2 regions of the Rhizobium sp. RAF36 genome follow, and region 1 is predicted to be linked to the other one. Evidence: riboswitches for the same ligand, from Rfam matches in the RefSeq annotation. Region 1 holds a riboswitch; the other holds the start of a gene.

Evidence for each region. Region 1 has a riboswitch for cobalamin ahead of bluB (5,6-dimethylbenzimidazole synthase). Riboswitches for the same ligand answer to the same signal wherever they lie in the genome.
Region 2: linked by a shared signal. The riboswitch ahead of metE (5-methyltetrahydropteroyltriglutamate--homocysteine S-methyltransferase) and the one ahead of bluB (5,6-dimethylbenzimidazole synthase) in region 1 are both predicted to bind cobalamin.

The regions. Positions count from the first base shown of each region.
Region 1 is NZ_JBFREC010000001.1:664,540-673,147, forward strand. Features, by position in the region: gene AB4Z25_RS03315 (NAD+ synthase) at 186-1,865, shown strand; gene AB4Z25_RS03320 (hypothetical protein) at 1,910-2,116, shown strand; gene AB4Z25_RS03325 (TolB family protein) at 2,258-3,088, shown strand; cobalamin riboswitch at 3,107-3,287, shown strand; gene bluB (5,6-dimethylbenzimidazole synthase) at 3,331-4,014, shown strand; gene AB4Z25_RS03335 (DUF2865 domain-containing protein) at 4,011-5,108, opposite strand; gene AB4Z25_RS03340 (NADP-dependent malic enzyme) at 5,233-7,545, opposite strand; gene AB4Z25_RS03345 (UDP-2,3-diacylglucosamine diphosphatase) at 7,759-8,562, shown strand.
Region 2 is NZ_JBFREC010000004.1:264,674-273,281, forward strand. Features, by position in the region: gene AB4Z25_RS16530 (peroxidase family protein) at 1-3,164, opposite strand, end outside; gene AB4Z25_RS16535 (sensor histidine kinase) at 3,593-5,002, shown strand; gene AB4Z25_RS16540 (response regulator) at 5,159-5,833, shown strand; cobalamin riboswitch at 5,910-6,105, shown strand; gene metE (5-methyltetrahydropteroyltriglutamate--homocysteine S-methyltransferase) at 6,208-8,535, shown strand.

The DNA of each region.
Region 1 (8,608 bases):
TTCCCGCCGTCATCCCGGCGTCATAAAACCTTCACCGAACTGTCACATGCCCGCCATGAACGCTAGATGAACCGTTAATGTTTCCTTGCTTTTCCCGAAGATTTGAATTTTCGTCTGAGCAGACCCGGCGGCTTTTCATGGCAGGACACGTTGCGGGGCGAACGCGCGCGCGCTAAATAGATGACATGACACAGGAAAACGCTCCCTTGAACACGCTCCGGATTGCCGTCGGCCAGCTCAACCCAACGGTTGGCGATGTTGCTGGAAATCTTGCCAAAGCCCGCGAGGCACGCGCCGATGCGGCCCGTCAGGGCGCGGATCTGCTGCTTTTGACCGAGCTGTTCATTTCCGGCTATCCGCCCGAGGATCTGGTGCTGAAACCGGCATTCCTGAAGGCCTGCCTCAAGGCCATCGAGGACCTCGCAGCCGATACCGCGGATGGCGGACCGGGTCTGATTGTCGGCTTCCCGCGGCAGGGCGAGACCGGGCGGCACAATTCCGTCGCGGTGCTCGATGGCGGCAAGATCCTGGTGTTCCGGGACAAGATCGATCTGCCGAATTACGGCGAATTCGACGAGAAGCGTGTGTTCAGCGAAGGCTCGATGCCGGGACCGGTGAATTTCCGTGGTGTCAGGATCGGCGTGCCGATCTGCGAGGAGATCTGGAACGATCTCGGCGTCTGCGAGACGCTGGCCGAAAGCGGCGCCGAAATCCTGCTGGTGCCGAACGGCTCGCCCTATTATCGCGGCAAGGTGGATGTGCGCCATCAGGTGGCGCTGCGTCAGGTGATCGAAACGGGCCTGCCGCTGATCTTCGCCAACCAGCTCGGCGGCCAGGACGAACTGGTCTTCGACGGCGCGAGCTTTGCCTTCAACGGCGACAAGTCGCTGGCCTTCCAGATGAGCCAGTTCGAGCCGGCGCTTGCCGTGACCACTTGGAAGCGCGGCGACAACGGCTGGCGTTGCAGCGAAGGACCGATGTCGCATATTCCGGAGAAAGAGGAGGCCGATTACCGGGCCTGCCTGCTCGGCTTCCGCGACTACGTCAACAAGAACGGCTTCAAGAATGTCGTGCTTGGGCTCTCCGGCGGCATCGACTCGGCGATCTGCGCGGCAATTGCCGTCGATGCGCTGGGCGAGGAGCGGGTCCGCACCGTCATGCTGCCCTACCGCTACACGTCCGAGGATTCGCTGAACGATGCCGCCGAATGCGCCAAGGCGCTCGGCTGCCGCTACGACATCGTGCCGATCGAGGCGCCGGTGACCGGCTTTACCTCGGCGCTCTCCGATCTCTTCGAAGGCACCGATAGCGGCATCACCGAAGAAAACCTGCAGAGCCGCGCCCGCGGCACGATCCTGATGGCGATCTCCAACAAGTTCGGCTCGATGGTCGTCACCACCGGCAACAAGTCGGAAATGTCGGTCGGCTATGCGACGCTCTACGGTGATATGAACGGCGGCTTCAATCCGATCAAGGACCTCTACAAGATGCAGGTCTATGCGATCTCGCGCTGGCGCAATGCGCATGTGCCGCCGGATGCGCTTGGCCCATCAGGCGTGGTGATCCCACAAAACATCATCGACAAGGCGCCCTCTGCCGAACTGCGGCCTGATCAGACCGACCAGGATTCGCTGCCGCCTTATCCGGTTCTCGACGACATTCTCGAATGCCTCGTCGAGAAGGAAATGGGCGTCGATGAGATCGTCGCGCGCGGCCACGATGTCGCGACGGTGCACCGGATCGAGCATCTGCTCTATCTCGCCGAATACAAGCGCCGCCAGTCGGCGCCAGGCGTGAAGATCACCAAGAAGAATTTCGGCCGCGACCGCCGCTATCCGATCACCAACCGTTTTAGGGATCGGTAGGGGTATTATCATTTGCAGTTTGTCTAGATTGAGAGGGGACGAGCATGGCATTGCGCACAATTGCCTTGGATGAGCTCGATGGTTTTCAATTGGACGAAGCAAACCGGCTTTATTGGCGGGGCGAGACGGTCGTTCTTGAGCGCCGGTTGAAGCTCGAAACATATCAGATTGTTCTCGCTACATTGGCTACGGTCGGCGCTGTCGCATCTGGAATTCATCCTTTCCTAGTGAGTTGGCATCTTCTGAACTGAGGATTTCGTGTCCTTGAACCTCAGCTCGCTTTTGAAGCGATGCGCCTTTATCGAAACGCAGATGCATGGCACAAACCGCATGCAAATCAGAATGAAGCGGAACGGCTAAGCGCCGGGCCGCAGCAAATGCGGGAGGCATGCATGCGCAGTTCGGTCGAGATCTACAATATCCGCACCGGTCGGAGCCGGGTCGTGTTCCAGACGGAGCAGCTGATCGAGGCGCCGAATTTTTCGCCCGATGGCCGCTACCTACTGCTGAACGGTGATGGCCTTCTCTATCGCTTGTCACCGGACGGTGAGGGCGGTCTGCAGCAGGTCGATACCGGCTTTGCCACGGCCTGCAACAACGATCACGGCATTTCGCCCGACGGAAGGCAGTATGTGATCTCCGACAAGACCGAGCATGGCAAATCCTGCATCTATACCCTGCCGTCGGAAGGCGGCGCGCCGAAACAGATCACCGAAAACCTGCCGTCCTACTGGCATGGCTGGTCGCCTGACGGAAAGGAACTCGCCTATTGCGGCATTCGCGGCGATCTCTTCGATATCTACACGATTTCCGTCGATGGCGGCGCCGAGCGGCGGCTGACGCATGGCGAGGGGCGCAATGACGGGCCTGACTATTCCTTCGACGGGCAGTGGATCTATTTCAATTCCAGCCGCACCGGGCTGATGCAGATCTGGCGCATTCATCCCGATGGGACCGGTTTGGAGCAGGTCACGCACGACAATTACGGCAACTGGTTTGCCCATCCGGCGCCTACCAACGACAAGGTGCTGCTGCTTTCCTACGATCCTGACGTCTTCGATCATCCGCGCGACCTGCATGTGCGCCTGCGATTGATGGATATGGACGGCGGCAATCTGACGACGCTCTTCGAGCTGTTCGGCGGGCAGGGCACGATCAATGTTCCCTGCTGGTCACCTGATGGTGACGAGTTTGCCTATGTCCGGTATTTCCCGGCTACTTGAAGCTTCTCGTAAAAGCGGGCAAGAGGCATGGGTCAGGTGCCCGCTTGCCGCGGGAGAATCGGGAATCCGGTGCAAGCCCGGAACGTGCCCAACGCTGTAAGGCCGACGCCTGCCGCATCATGCCACTGGTTGACACCGGGAAGGCTGCGGTGGGCGGATGACGCCAAGTCAGAAGACCGGCCTGGCATCATAGACTGATCCCGCGCGGACGGCGGGGCGGTTGCGTTGTTGGGGATTTGACGATGCGGCCCATGAACAAGGATGCGCTTGAAGGCGCGTCCGCCTTTTCCGCTGACGAGCGCGACGCCGTCTACCGGGCGATCATGACCAGGCGCGATGTGCGCGACCAGTTTCTGCCTGATCCTGTACCATCCGACGTGCTGATGCGGCTACTCGGAGCCGCGCACCACGCGCCCTCGGTTGGCTTCATGCAGCCCTGGAATTTTATCGTTGTCGAAGATGCAGGTGTGCGTCAGCGCGTGTGGAACGCCTTCGACAGGGCGAACCGCGAGGCGGCCGGGATGTTCGATGGTGAGCGGCAGGCGACATACCGGTCGCTGAAGCTCGAGGGTATCCTCAAGGCGCCGCTCGGCATCTGCATCACCTGCGATCCGTCACGCAGCGGTGACGTCGTGCTGGGGCGCACGCATAATCCGCGGATGGATAGCTATTCAACCGTCTGTGCGGTGCAGAACCTCTGGCTCGCGGCACGGGCCGAAGGCATTGGCGTCGGCTGGGTCAGCATTTTCCATGAGAGCGAGCTCAAGGACATTCTCGGCGTGCCCGCGCATATCGAGATCGTCGCCTGGCTATGCGTCGGCTATGTCGATACGCTCTATAGCGAGCCCGAGCTGGCCGTTAAAGGCTGGCGGCAGCGGCTTTCGCTCGACGATTTGATCTTCCGCGATGGCTGGGGCCGCCGCTAATTCTGTTGTTGCTGCTGCGGCTGCGGCCCAGATGTCGCCGGGTTCTTCAGGTCGATACTGCCCTGGTCGCCCGCGAGAAATTGCGGGCCGATCTGGCGTACCTTGCTGTTGCCGGGGTCGTAGGGGCGGTCCGGTACCTGTGCCTGCGGCGCAGCCGGTGTGGGGGCTGCAGTTGCCGGCGGCTTGGTCGTGATCGTCGTGATCGAGCCCTTTGGCGGCGGCGCGCTGACCGTCTGGTTCTTGCGCATCTGCTCGTAATAGGCGGTCAGATTGCAGCTGCAGGAGGATTTCTCACCGGGCGCCCGGTTCTTGTAGGCGAAGGCGTTCGGCATGGCGCTGTAGCGCGCGCCGGTCGCGGCCGAGATCATGTTGGCCGCGTCGGTGTTGGAGACGTCCTGATAGAACAGCTCCGTCTCGATGCCGGGGCACATTTTCGAGCAAGTGGAGGCGTCGCGGCTGAAATCGATCGAGGTCGCATTGGTGCTGATCGGGAAGAAGCCGCCGTCGCAGCTTCGCACGCACATGGTGCTGACATGCGACATCATCTCGCCGCGGGGCACGCCATATTGGGTGTTGCCTTCCTCGCCGTTGCCGAGCGGAATGAAGGTATCGCCGCGCATCGCCTGTTCTTCGGTACTTGGCGCCGGGACATAGGCGCGCTCGTCCGGCTGATAGCCCGGATCGTCGTTGCAGCCGTTATCGTCGAGGGCCGCCATCAGTTCGCGGCGTTCGTTGACGTCGCTGCCGCCGGCCTCCCGCAGTTGGTTGCGGCGCTCCTGGAGGTAGTGGATGTTGTCGATCATCCGCGATTCCGATTCCTGCAGATCGCCGCAGTAGCGGTCGTTCTCGCCGCCGATGACGACCATGCTGTCGACGCTGCAGCCGTTGCTGCGCAGGTCGTTGCGCAGCTTGCGGAGCTCGAGGTTCTGTTCGGCTATGGCGCTTGCATATTGGCGGATCTCCGGGCCGTTGCCGATCACCTGCGGCAGGTCGGCAAGGCGTCCGCGCAGATCTTCGCAGATCGCGCTGGTCTGCGCCGCCGCGGGCGCGGCAGCAGCGAGAAAGAGAGCAAGGGTCAGGCTTCGGCGTTTCACGGTATCATCCCGCAGCATAATAAACCGGAAGCGGCAGAGCATTTGCCGCATCCGTTCTGTCTAGCTGCCTTCCGTTAACAAGCTAACGAAGGAATTCTAACGCATTTTTCCGATCGACGGCAAATCACGCCGGCTGCTGGGCCTCGACGACGGCAAGCGCCGCCATATTGACCACACCGCGCGACGTCACCGACGGCGCCAGAATATGGGCCGGGAGCGCGGTGCCGAGCAGGATGGGGCCGACATGCAGGCCGTCGGTCATCGACTTGACGACGCCGAGCGTGATGTTGGCCGCATCGAGGTTCGGGAAGACCAGCAGGTTGGCTTCACCGTGCAGCGTGGTGGACGGCATGACGCGCTTGCGGATTTCGTCGGCGATTGCGCTCTCACCATGCATTTCGCCATCGACTTCGAGATCAGGGGCGGCATCACGGATCAGCTGCAGGGCACCGCGCATCTTCGTGGCGCTTTCGCTTTCGCGCGAGCCGAAGTTGGAATGCGAGACGAGGGCGGCGCGCGGCGTGATGCCGAAGCGCTTGATTTCCTCGGCAGCCAGAACGGCTGATTCAGCCACTTCCTCGGCGCTCGGATTGAACGTCACGTAGGTGTCGGTGAAGAAGGTGGCGCCACGCTGCGAGATCAGCAGGCTGAGCGCTGAAAAATCGCGGACATCCTTGCGCTTGCCGATGATCTGGCGAACGTCGCGCAGGTGCTTCTCGTAACGGCCTTCGAGGCCGCAGATCAGCGCGTCTGCTTCGCCGCGGCGCAGCGCCAGCGCCCCGATGACGGTGGTGTTGGTACGCACGATCGTGCGGGCCGCTTCCGGGATAACGCCCCGGCGGCCGACGAGCGACAGATAGAGATCGACATATTCGCGGAAGCGCGGATCGTCTTCCGGGTTGATGACGGCGAAGTCGGAAAGCGGGCGGATGCGCAGGCCATAGCGCTGCAGGCGGGTTTCGATGACCTGCGGACGGCCGATCAGGATCGGTTCGGCAATGCCTTCTTCGATGAGAACCTGAGCGGCGCGGAGCACGCGTTCGTCTTCACCTTCGGAGAAGATCACCCGCTTCTTTTCGGCAGCCTTGGCGGCCGTGAAGATCGGCTTCATGATGAAGCCGGAGCGGAAGACGAAGCGGTTCAGCTGGTCGAGATAGGCGTCGAAATCGGTGATCGGACGGCGTGCGACGCCGCTCTCGGCCGCTGCCTTGGCGACGGCAGGCGCGATGCGCAGGATCAGGCGCGGATCGAACGGCGAGGGGATCAGATAGTTCGGTCCGAAGATCGGCGTTTCACCGGAATAGGCGCGGGCGGCGACATCGGACGGCTCTTCGCGGGCGAGGCCGGCGATGGCGCGGACGGCTGCCATTTTCATCGCTTCGTTGATCTCCTCGGCGCCGCAATCCAGCGCGCCGCGGAAGATGAAGGGGAAGCAGAGAACGTTGTTGACCTGGTTCGGGAAGTCCGAGCGTCCGGTGCAGATCATCGCGTCCGGCCGGGCGGCACGGGCGAGTTCCGGCATGATCTCCGGCGTCGGGTTGGCGAGCGCCATGATCAGCGGCTTTTCGGCCATCTGCTCGAGCAGTTCCGGCTTCAGCACGCCGGCAGCAGAGAGGCCGAGGAACACATCGGCGCCGCCGATGTTTTCGGCGAGCGTGCGGGTATCGCTCTTCTGCGCGTAGACGGCTTTCCATTGGTCCATCAGCACGTTGCGGTCCTCGTAGACGAGGCCTTCGATGTCGTGGACCCAGATGTTCTCGCGCTTGGCGCCGAGTTCGACGAGCAGATTGAGACAGGCGAGCGCCGCAGCGCCGGCGCCAGACGTGACGATCTTGACGTTGCTGATCGACTTGCCGGCCAGTTCCAGGCCGTTGAGGATGGCGGCGGCGACGATGATCGCGGTGCCGTGCTGGTCATCATGGAAGACGGGAATGCGCATCTTTGCGCGCAGCTGCTGTTCGATCTCGAAGCATTCCGGCGCCTTGATGTCTTCGAGGTTGATGCCGCCGAAGGTTGGCTCAAGCGAGGCGACTGTCGAGACCATTTGCTCGACGGTCGAGGCATCGACCTCGATATCGAAGACGTCGATATTGGCGAATTTCTTGAAGAGAACGGCCTTGCCTTCCATCACCGGCTTGGAGGCGAGAGGGCCGATATTGCCGAGGCCGAGAACGGCGGTTCCGTTGGAGATGACGGCGACCAGATTGGCGCGCGAGGTGTAGTCGGCGGCCGTCTCCGGATCGTCGCGGATCGCGAGACACGGCGCGGCGACGCCAGGCGAATAGGCGAGCGCCAGATCGCGCTGGTTGCCGAGCGGCTTGGTCGCCTGAATTTCGAGTTTGCCGGGGCGGGGATAGCGGTGGAAGAACAGCGCCTGTTCGTCAAGAGTTCCACCTGTCAGGTTCTTCTCCGTCTTGGATTTGTCCTGATTATCCATTGCCTTCTCCAATACCGCAGTCATGTCGTTTGAAGCCTTCTCCATACAACAATCGGTGCGGCGGGACAGCGGGAATTTGAGGTTGAAAGCGGAAAACTCTTATGCCCGGAGGATGCGTCAAACAACCGCGCTGTCATCTTCCTGAAACACGAGTCTGATTTTGGAAGGCCAGATGAACGATGGGGCACGGGCAGGATGCCTGTGATGGATTACATGGATACGCGACACTTCCGTACGCTCTTCATTTCCGATGTGCATCTCGGTTCCAAGGCTGCCAAGGCCGACTTCCTGATCGACTTTCTGCGCCACCACGAGGCAGACACGATCGTCCTCGTGGGCGATATCGTCGATGGCTGGCGCTTGAAGCGCAGCTGGTACTGGCCGCAGGTCTGCAACGACGTCATCCAGAAACTGCTGCGCCAGGCGCGCAAGGGTACGCGCGTTGTCTACATTCCCGGCAATCACGACGAATTCCTCCGCGACTTCCCGGGCATGCATTTCGGCGGCATCGAAGTGGCCGAGCGGATGATGCACGAGGGCGCCGACGGGAAGAAGTATCTGGTGCTGCATGGCGACGAATTCGACGTCGTCGTCCGCAATGCCCGCCTGCTCGCCTATCTCGGCGACTGGGCCTATGACATGGCGATCCGCATCAATATCGTTCTGGCCGCCATCCGTCGCCGCATGGGCATGCCCTACTGGTCGTTCTCGGCCTGGGCCAAGCTGCAGGTCAAGCATGCAGTCAACTTCATCGGCGAGTTCCAGCGCGTCGTCGCCGACGAGGCCCGCAAGTGTGGCGCCGACGGCGTCATCTGCGGCCATATCCACCATGCCGTCATCGAGGAGATGGACGGTGTGCGTTACATCAATACCGGCGACTGGGTCGAGAGCTGCACGGCGATTGCCGAGCATGAGGACGGCACTTTCGAACTTATCACCTGGAATGCGATCGCCAGCAGCGAGCCGGTGACTTTGAAGCTGACGCACCAGCCCGAGCGCGCGCCGCAGGCCGCCTGATTTTCAACCCGCCATATTGCAAGACATTTAGCCGTTGCCTCCGGGC
Region 2 (8,608 bases), on a different contig from region 1:
TCGCCAGACAGCGTGTCGAAACGGCCGCCGCCCTCGATCCAGTCGTTGCCCTCGTTGCCCATCAGGAAGTCGCCGCCGTCACCACCGCGGATGAAGTCGTCGCCGAGGCCGCCGAGAACGTGCTTGCCATCGGGGCCCGCGATGATGAAGTCCTTGCCGTCATTGCCGAAGATCAGCGCCAGGCCGCTACCGCCGTGGATGACGTCGTTGCCGCCTTCGCCATGCAGGAAGTCGGCGGCGCCGATATCTGTGCCGGCATTGGTGATGATGTCGTCACCCTCTCCACCATGGACGTGGTCGACGCCGTAGCCGGCTTCGAGCGTGTCGTTGCCGCCATAGCCCCAGATCGTGTCGTCGCCTTCGCCGGCAATGATCGTATCGTCTTCCTCGGTGCCGCCCATGACGACGTGGTCGCCGCCGTGATAGGCCATGTAGTCGAGGTCGCCGTCGCCATCGGGGTCGCGGCGCACGACCAGCGGAGTCAGCGCCTGCAGGATCGGGTCGGTGAAGATCGGATCGGCGCCGACCTGCTTCGAGATGTCCATCTCAAGCGTATGGTCAGGCGTCGAGAAGATGTCGCCCGACAGCGCCGTCGAACCTTCGCCCAGATCGGTATTGCGCATGATGATCTTGCTCAGCGAGTTGTTTTCCAGCTCGTTGAGAAGGTTCAGGCCCTGGACGCGGGAGAGATAGTAGAAGCGGTCCGATTCCTGCAGGTTTTCCATCTGCAGTTCGAAGACGAAGGAGAAGGTGGAGCCGAGCATGCCGCCGAAATCCATCTTCTTCTCGGCAAGGCCGCCGATCCACAGATCGATGTCGTTGAGACCCGTCTCAGCCGTCGCCCAGGCGCCGGTCGAATTCAGGAATTCCAGACGGTCGGCAGGTGCGCCTGCCGTGCCGAGCACGATCGACGCGGCGGCGGCGCGCTTGGCGTCGAGCGTCGTTGCACTGGTGATCGAGGAGTGCGTGCCGTAGGCAGCGATGAAGTTGACGATCGACGCGGTGTTCTGCAGGTTCAGCGCGAAATCGGTCCAGCTGACATAGGGCTTCAGCTGGGTGTCCTGACCGGCTGCTTGGTAGAACTGCGCACGTGCGTCGTTCAGCGTCGGCAGGCCGACGTCGCGGCCGCGGGCGATGTTGAGGGCGGCAAGATCGAGCGGGATACCGACCAGCTGGTTGCGCAGGACGTCGGTGACGAATTCGTCGATCTCGTTGCCGCCCTGTCGGGACATGCCGCGGATGATGGCACCGGCTGCCTGATCGTGATTGACGAGCACGTTGCCATTGGCATCGACGGCGCCGAGTTCCAGCGGGTTCAGGAAGCCGTCGAAGAGCGTGATGTTATCGAAGCTGAAAGTACCATCCGCATTTTCCACGAGGCGGTCGATATCCTGGTTCAGCATCGAGTGGCCGAAGCGGTAAACCGCGTGGGCGAACTCGGCGAAGATCGCCGGATTGATGTCGGTCGACGGCTCGAAGACGAAGGCATCGATATCCGGCTGCATCTTGCGGCCAAATTCCTCGAAGACGAGGTGCTGATACTGCATTTCGGTGGTGAAGCGGCCTGCCTGGAACAGACGCTCGCCGTTCCAGACGAGTCCCTCAAGTTCTGCCTCGGTTGTCGGCAGCGTGGTAATCGGCTCAAGCAGCCACTGGTTGATAAAGACCAAGTCGGCGCTGTCGAGAACGACCTGCTTGGTCTGCTCGACGACGCCGTTGTGCTCCGAGTGGAAGATGTGATGGATCGACGTCAGGCCGATATTCTCGTTGCCGCGGCCGTCGCCGGTGATGTAGTGGGCGTCGAGCAACTCGTCATCGTAGGCAGTCTGCTGACCGCGGCTGTTGAAGCCGCCGGAATAGCCTACGGCGTCGTCACCGTCGGCCTGCAGGACGCCACCGGCGATGACCGGTACTGCAGCATGGGCGATGTCATCGAGGAAGGCGTGGCCGATGCGGACGGCTCCAGCGGTGCTGACAGGAGCGCCCGGCGTGCCTGAGACAACGATGTCGTCGGCGGTGTTCGGAATCCCGTCCGCGCCGATGCCGGTGATCACCTGGGCGAAGCCGTTGGCATCGGGGATGAAGCGGCCATAAGGATCGGTGCGCAGCAGTGGAATGTTGGTGACATCGGCATCGGTCAGGTCGATGCCGAGCATCTCGCGGGCCTGCGCCTTGATGTCTGCCCAGGTGGGCAGGCCACGGTCGCCGTCGAGCAGATGGCCGGTCGCGACAGGCTTGCCCTCATGCATGACATATTCGCGCAGGAACACCTGATGCGATGCATGCGAGGTGTAGGTCTGGTTCTGGTCGACCCAGGGAGTCGTGGTGTTGGCAGCCACTTCGCCATCGGCGTCGCGGCTGGCGCGGGTCAGGACCATGAAATTGGTGTGCGGCGTTGCGGGGTTGTAGAGCGGGTCATCCGGCGAGAGCGGAATGTAGACCGTTCCGGCACCGCCCTTGGCCACGAGGTCGAGGCCATGGTCGAAGAACTGGCCGAACAGCGTGAACATCGAGTTGTAAGGCGCGGAGTCGCCGATATCGGGCGAGACGTTCTCGAACGTGTAGACGTAGACGGGACTGCCCGCGGCGGCGAGAACGGTGCCATCGGGGCCGACGACGTTGGTTGCATGGGCGACGGGCGCGCCATTGGCGTCCTGCATCGGTACGCGCGTTGCCGTCTTGCCCTCGGCGAGCATGGCATCATAGACCATGATCGCGGCCGGGTTGTTGCTGGTCTGATCGACGATCAGGTTGGAGATGATGCGCGGATCGGCGTCGACGACTGTGCCGGGTGCAAGCATCGGGCTGCCGCTCGGTGTGCCCGGCGTGTAGTTGCCGTTGGTCAGGTAAACCGGATTTTGCGGTGTCCCGAACATCTGTGTGTCGTCATTTTCGTTGAGGTAGGTCGGCTGCACCAGCGGCGTGAACGGCTGGTCGGCGGCGCCCCAGGTTTCCTTGCCATCGAGCAGGTTGTTGTAGCTGCCGTCGACGGTTCGGAGGCCGTAGGGCAGGAGATGCGCCTGCGGTGCACCGGTGCCGGTCGCGCCGGCTGCTTCGCCGGCTTCGGCGACGAGCGCGGCAAGGTCACCACCGGCCGCATGCTGTTCGGCGATGGCGATCTGCTTCAGGATGAACTCGAGATCGTGTCTTACAAGCGTAACCATTTTCCCCTCCGTCGGCGCGCTGTCCTGGCGCCTGGTTTTTCGCAAACTTGTCCTGTCCGCCGGATCGCGCTGCGAGCCCGGCGGTTTGAATTGCCCCTGATGTCTTCAAAGCCCGCCTTGCAGGGCTGGCTTGGGATGATGCGATCTTGCGGAAAGTTGCCGGGGTTTTGAACGGCGCATGGTCGGACGATGTTTTCGATGTTCGTCCACGGCAAAAGCAGGTCTTCGGTCCTTATCCTTCCGGGAGTAAGGTCCTATGATGAATTGGCCTTTGGTCTGATAGAATTCATACGGGCCTATAGTACAAAAATGGTGCTTTATTTCCTTGGGTAATATTGCAAGGATGATAGCGCTATCGGCCTTGGGGGGACGTTTTGCCGGACGAATACTTAGGCGCCAGAAATGCTGGCGTAGATGAAAGCGCGGAAGTGCCGCGACTGTTTACGCGTATCCTTCGATGGGGCGCCGAGCGGACCCTTTCCACGCAGTTCCTGATCGCCAGCAGCTTGGTTATTCTGATCGCCACGGTTTCTGCGGGCTATCTGACGACGCGGCTGGTTGCCGACAAAGCGCTCAGCGGAAAGGCCGGCACGACGGCCTTGCTGGTTCAGAGCCTGACTGAGGCTGAGGTGCAGGAACTGGGCGGCTCGACGCGCCTTAAGGCCGCCAGCATCGCCCATCTCGACGCGCTGTTCGGCGATGCGGATCTCCAGGCGCGTTTCCCGCATATCGAGATATGGGCGCCCGACGGGACTGTTGCCTATTCCCGGACCAAACAGATGATCGGCCACCGCTTCAGTTTCCCCGAGGGCCTGCAGCGCGCCTTGAAAGGCGAAATTGTCGCCGTCTATGCCGATCTTCATGCCGACGAGCATACGTTCCGCAACATCAATACCGAATATCTCGAAATCTACAGCCCGCTGCATGACCAGGCCTCGGGGCGGATCATCGGCGTGGCCGAGATCCATGAGGATCCGAGCGGTTTTGTCGATGAGCTCGCGCGGCTGCGGGTGGTCACCTGGACGACGGTGGCGTTGTTCTCCTTCGTCGTCATGCTCGGCCTGTTCCTGATCGTCAGGCGCGGCAGCCGGACGATCGAGCATCAGCGGCAGGTTCTGAGCCACCGCGCCGAGGAGGCCGAGTCCGCCTCGAAGGAATTGATGGAGTTGAGGGATACGGCGCGCCGGGCCTCCATGGAATTCGCCAACCTCAACGAGACCTTCATCCGCCGCATCGGCGCCGATCTGCATGACGGCCCGGTACAGCTGATGACGCTGGCGATCCTGCAGCTCGACGAGTTGCGCGACCTGACCAAGAAGGATGAGCGCGCAAGGCTCCTCGACGAGACCAGCAAGACGCTCGGTGAAGCGCTGATCGAGGCCCGGACGGTCACCAAATCGCTGCTCTTGCCTGAGATCCTGCATCTCTGGGCCAAGGACGTGGTGGCCGAGGCGATCAGGCAGCATGAGGCGCGGACCAAGACCAAGGTCGCCTTTGTGTCCAGCGGCACCAATGCCGACCTGCCGCCGGCGCTGAAGACCTGCATCTACCGCTTCGTTCAGGAAGGGCTCAACAACGCCTACCGCCACGCTGGTGGCAACGGCCAGCGTGTCCGATGTCGGATCGACATGCCAGTCATCGCGATTTCGGTCGGGGATGACGGTTTGCCCTCCGGGACGGTGCCTTTCGCGGCGCGCGAGGGCGGAATGGGGCTCTATGGCCTCCGGCAGAGGATCGAGAGCTTCGGCGGTAAGCTTGCTGTTAACAAACGGCCCGGGGGCGGCATGATGCTGGAGATGGTGCTGGAGTTGCAGCAGGCCGACGCAACTGGCCTATAAGGCGACGGACTATCCGAATTGATAACTGGCTGAAAGCATAGAGATCGAATAGACAGAAATCCGATGAAGTTAACCAAGCATTAAAATCCGTCTTTATGTTTGGCTCTGTTTACTTTAGAGCTATCGGAAAGAAGACGAGGGGGTTTATTCGTCATCATGTCTATCTCTGTCGCATTCGTTGATGATCATCCAATATTGTTGGATGGACTAGTTAATCTTTACTCGGCGAAGGAAGATCTTCGAGTGACTGCCCGCGGGCAGAACGCCATCGACGCGCTGAAGATCGTCGAGGAGCACCGGCCCGACGTTCTTGTCACCGATCTCAGTATGCCGGGCGATACACTGGCGGCACTCGAGCTGATCCAGAAGAACTACGAAGGCACGAAGGTCGTGGTCTTCACCGCCACCGCCAATATCGACACGGCGATCCAGGTGCTCAATCTCGGCGTCTGCGGCTATGTGCTGAAGGGCAGCACGGCGCGCGATCTGTATGAGGCGATCAAGACCGTGCATGACGGCAGCACGTTCATCACGCCGGGTTTCGCCACCAAGGTGATCCTGTCGATGAAGACGGCCGAGGTGCGCCGCAAGGCGCAGATGCAGAAGCGCCTGAGCGCCCGCGAGGAGCAGATCGTCAACTACCTGCTGCAGGGCAAGACCAACCGCGAAATCGCCAGCATGCTCGATATCAGCGAGAAGACCGTCAAGCACTACATGACGATCCTGATGCAGAAGCTCGATGCCCGCAATCGCGTCGAAGTGGTGCTTGCTGCCCAGAAGCTGCAGTCTCCCGCGGAGACCGGCGCGCCATCCTCGATGCTGTTGTCGTAATCGGCGAGCACAGCCAACCAAAGAAACAAAGACATAAGCATATCTTTATGTCTATTGACGTGTGATCCGCGATGCGACATGCTCGTGTCATCGTGGTTCTGCGGACCTTTGGTCCGGAGCTAAGAGGGAATCCGGTGAAAATGCCGGAGCTGCCCCCGCAACTGTAAGCGGCGAGCGGCCGTCCATTCATGTCACTGGGGAAGACGCCCCGGGAAGACGGACGGCAGCGTTGACCCGCAAGCCAGGAGACCTGCCGCGATCGATAACGTCCACGGGCGGGGTGTCCGGTGTGCCGCTTTTGCGACCGGCACGCCTGTGTCCGCGCGCCGATGCGTCATCCCAAGCCTTGCCCATAACCCTCGGGGTAAGGAAACATGAGCATCAAGACTGCAAATCTCGGATTCCCGCGTATCGGAAAGCACCGCGAACTGAAGTTCGCGCTGGAAAGCTATTGGGCCGGAAAGGCCGATAGGACAGCACTTCTCGACGTCGCCAAGACATTGCGGGCCGAACATTGGACCCTGCAGAAGGCCAAGGGGATCGATATCATCCCGTCCAACGACTTTTCCCTCTACGACCATGTGCTCGACACGGCGGTGATGGTCGGCGCCGTACCGGCCGAATATGGCTGGAAGGGCGGCCCCGTCGATCTCGACATCTATTTCGCCATGGCGCGCGGCTCAGTGGGCGCTGAGCACAGCGATTGCGGCCATGCGCATCATCATGAGGGCGTTCCGGCGCTCGAAATGACCAAGTGGTTCGATACCAACTACCACTACATGGTGCCGGAATTCACCCGCGACCAGCGCTTCGCGCTGACCGAAAACAAGCCGCTGCAGATGTTCCGCGAGGCGAAGGCGCTCGGTATCCACACGCGCCCGGTCATTTTCGGCCCGGTGACCTTCCTGAAGCTCGGCAAGGCGACGCAGGCAGGCTTTGATCCGATAGAACTGCTCGACCGGTTGCTCCCTGTCTATGCGGCCATCCTCGCGGAGCTCAGCACTGCGGGCGCCGATTGGGTGCAGATCGACGAGCCAGCCCTGGTGCTCGATCTCACAGACGCTGAGCGGAACGCGCTGACCACGGCCTACAGCGCGCTTCACCAGCTGGTGCCGAACCTGAAGATCATGATCGCCAGCTATTTCGGCGCATTGGGCGACAATCTCAAGACAGCAGCGGCGCTGCCGGTTGCCGGTCTGCACGTCGATCTGGTGCGCGCGCCCGAGCAGCTTGATGCGGTCGTATCGGCGGTGCCTGATGACCGGGTATTGTCTCTCGGCGTCATCGATGGCCGCAACATCTGGCGCGCTGATCTTGAGAAACTGCTGGATCGGGTCGAGGCGCTTTCCAAAACGCGTCCAATCGAAATCGCGCCATCTTGCTCGCTTCTGCATGTGCCGATCGATCTTGCTCTCGAAACCGCTATTGATGCCGAGGTCAGGGGATGGCTGGCTTCTGCCACGCAGAAGCTGGATGAGCTGGCGGTCCTCGGCCAGGCACTTTCGCAGGGGCGCGATTGCGTGACGGATGCCATCGGCAGCTCTTCGAGGGCCGCGGCCGCCCGCGCGGCATCGCCGAAGGTCAATGATCCCGCGGTCAGGCAGCGGATTGCAGCGATCGACGAGACCATGAAGCGCCGCAAGGCCGGTTTCGCCGAGCGCAAGGCGATCCAGCAGACGGATATGCGCTTGCCGCTGTTCCCGACGACGACGATCGGGTCCTTTCCGCAGACGCCTGAAGTCCGCAAGGCCCGTTCGGCACACACGAAGGGGACGCTCAGCAATGCGGACTATGAGGCTTTCCTGCGCAAGGAAACCGAAGCAGCCATCCGCTGGCAGGAGGAAATCGGCCTCGATGTGCTCGTTCATGGCGAGTTCGAGCGCAATGACATGGTGCAGTATTTTGGCGAGCAGCTGTCAGGCTTTGCCTTCACGCAGCATGCCTGGGTACAGAGCTATGGGTCGCGCTATGTCCGCCCGCCTATTATCTTCGGCGATATCGCGCGGCCGAAGCCGATGACGACAAGCTGGTGGCAATATGCCCAGTCTCTGACAGACCGGCCGGTGAAGGGCATGCTGACTGGACCGGTGACGATCCTCAACTGGTCCTTCGTGCGTGATGATATCGCCCGAAGCGAAGCATGCCGGCAGATCGCGCTGGCGATTCGCGACGAGGTCGGTGATCTCGAAAAGGCCGGCGCCAGAATGATCCAGATCGACGAGGCAGCACTCCGGGAAGGCCTGCCGCTGCGGCGCTCGCAATGGAAGACCTATCTCGACTGGGCCGTCGAAAGCTTCCGCCTGTGCTCGACCGGTGTCAGCAACGCGACGCAGATCCACACGCATATGTGCTACTCGGAGTTCAACGACATCATCGATGCGATCGCCGCGATGGATGCGGATGTGATCTCGATCGAGACGTCGCGCTCGAAGATGGAGCTGCTGGAGGCATTCCGCGGTTTCGACTATCCGAACGAAATCGGCCCGGGTGTCTACGACATCCACTCGCCACGCGTTCCCGATATTGCCGATATGACCGGTCTGCTTCTTCTGGCGCGCGAGCGGCTTGGCGATTCGCAGCTCTGGATCAATCCGGATTGCGGCTTGAAGACCCGCAAATGGGAGGAAGTGAAGCCGGCGCTCGTCAATATGGTGGCGGCGGCGCGGTCTTTGCGCGAACGCGTTGCCACGGCAACGGCCTGATCGTCATCGCATTCGAGGAGCCGGCTTTTGCCGGCTTCTCTTTTCCACAGCCAATCCGCATTAATCTTCCGTT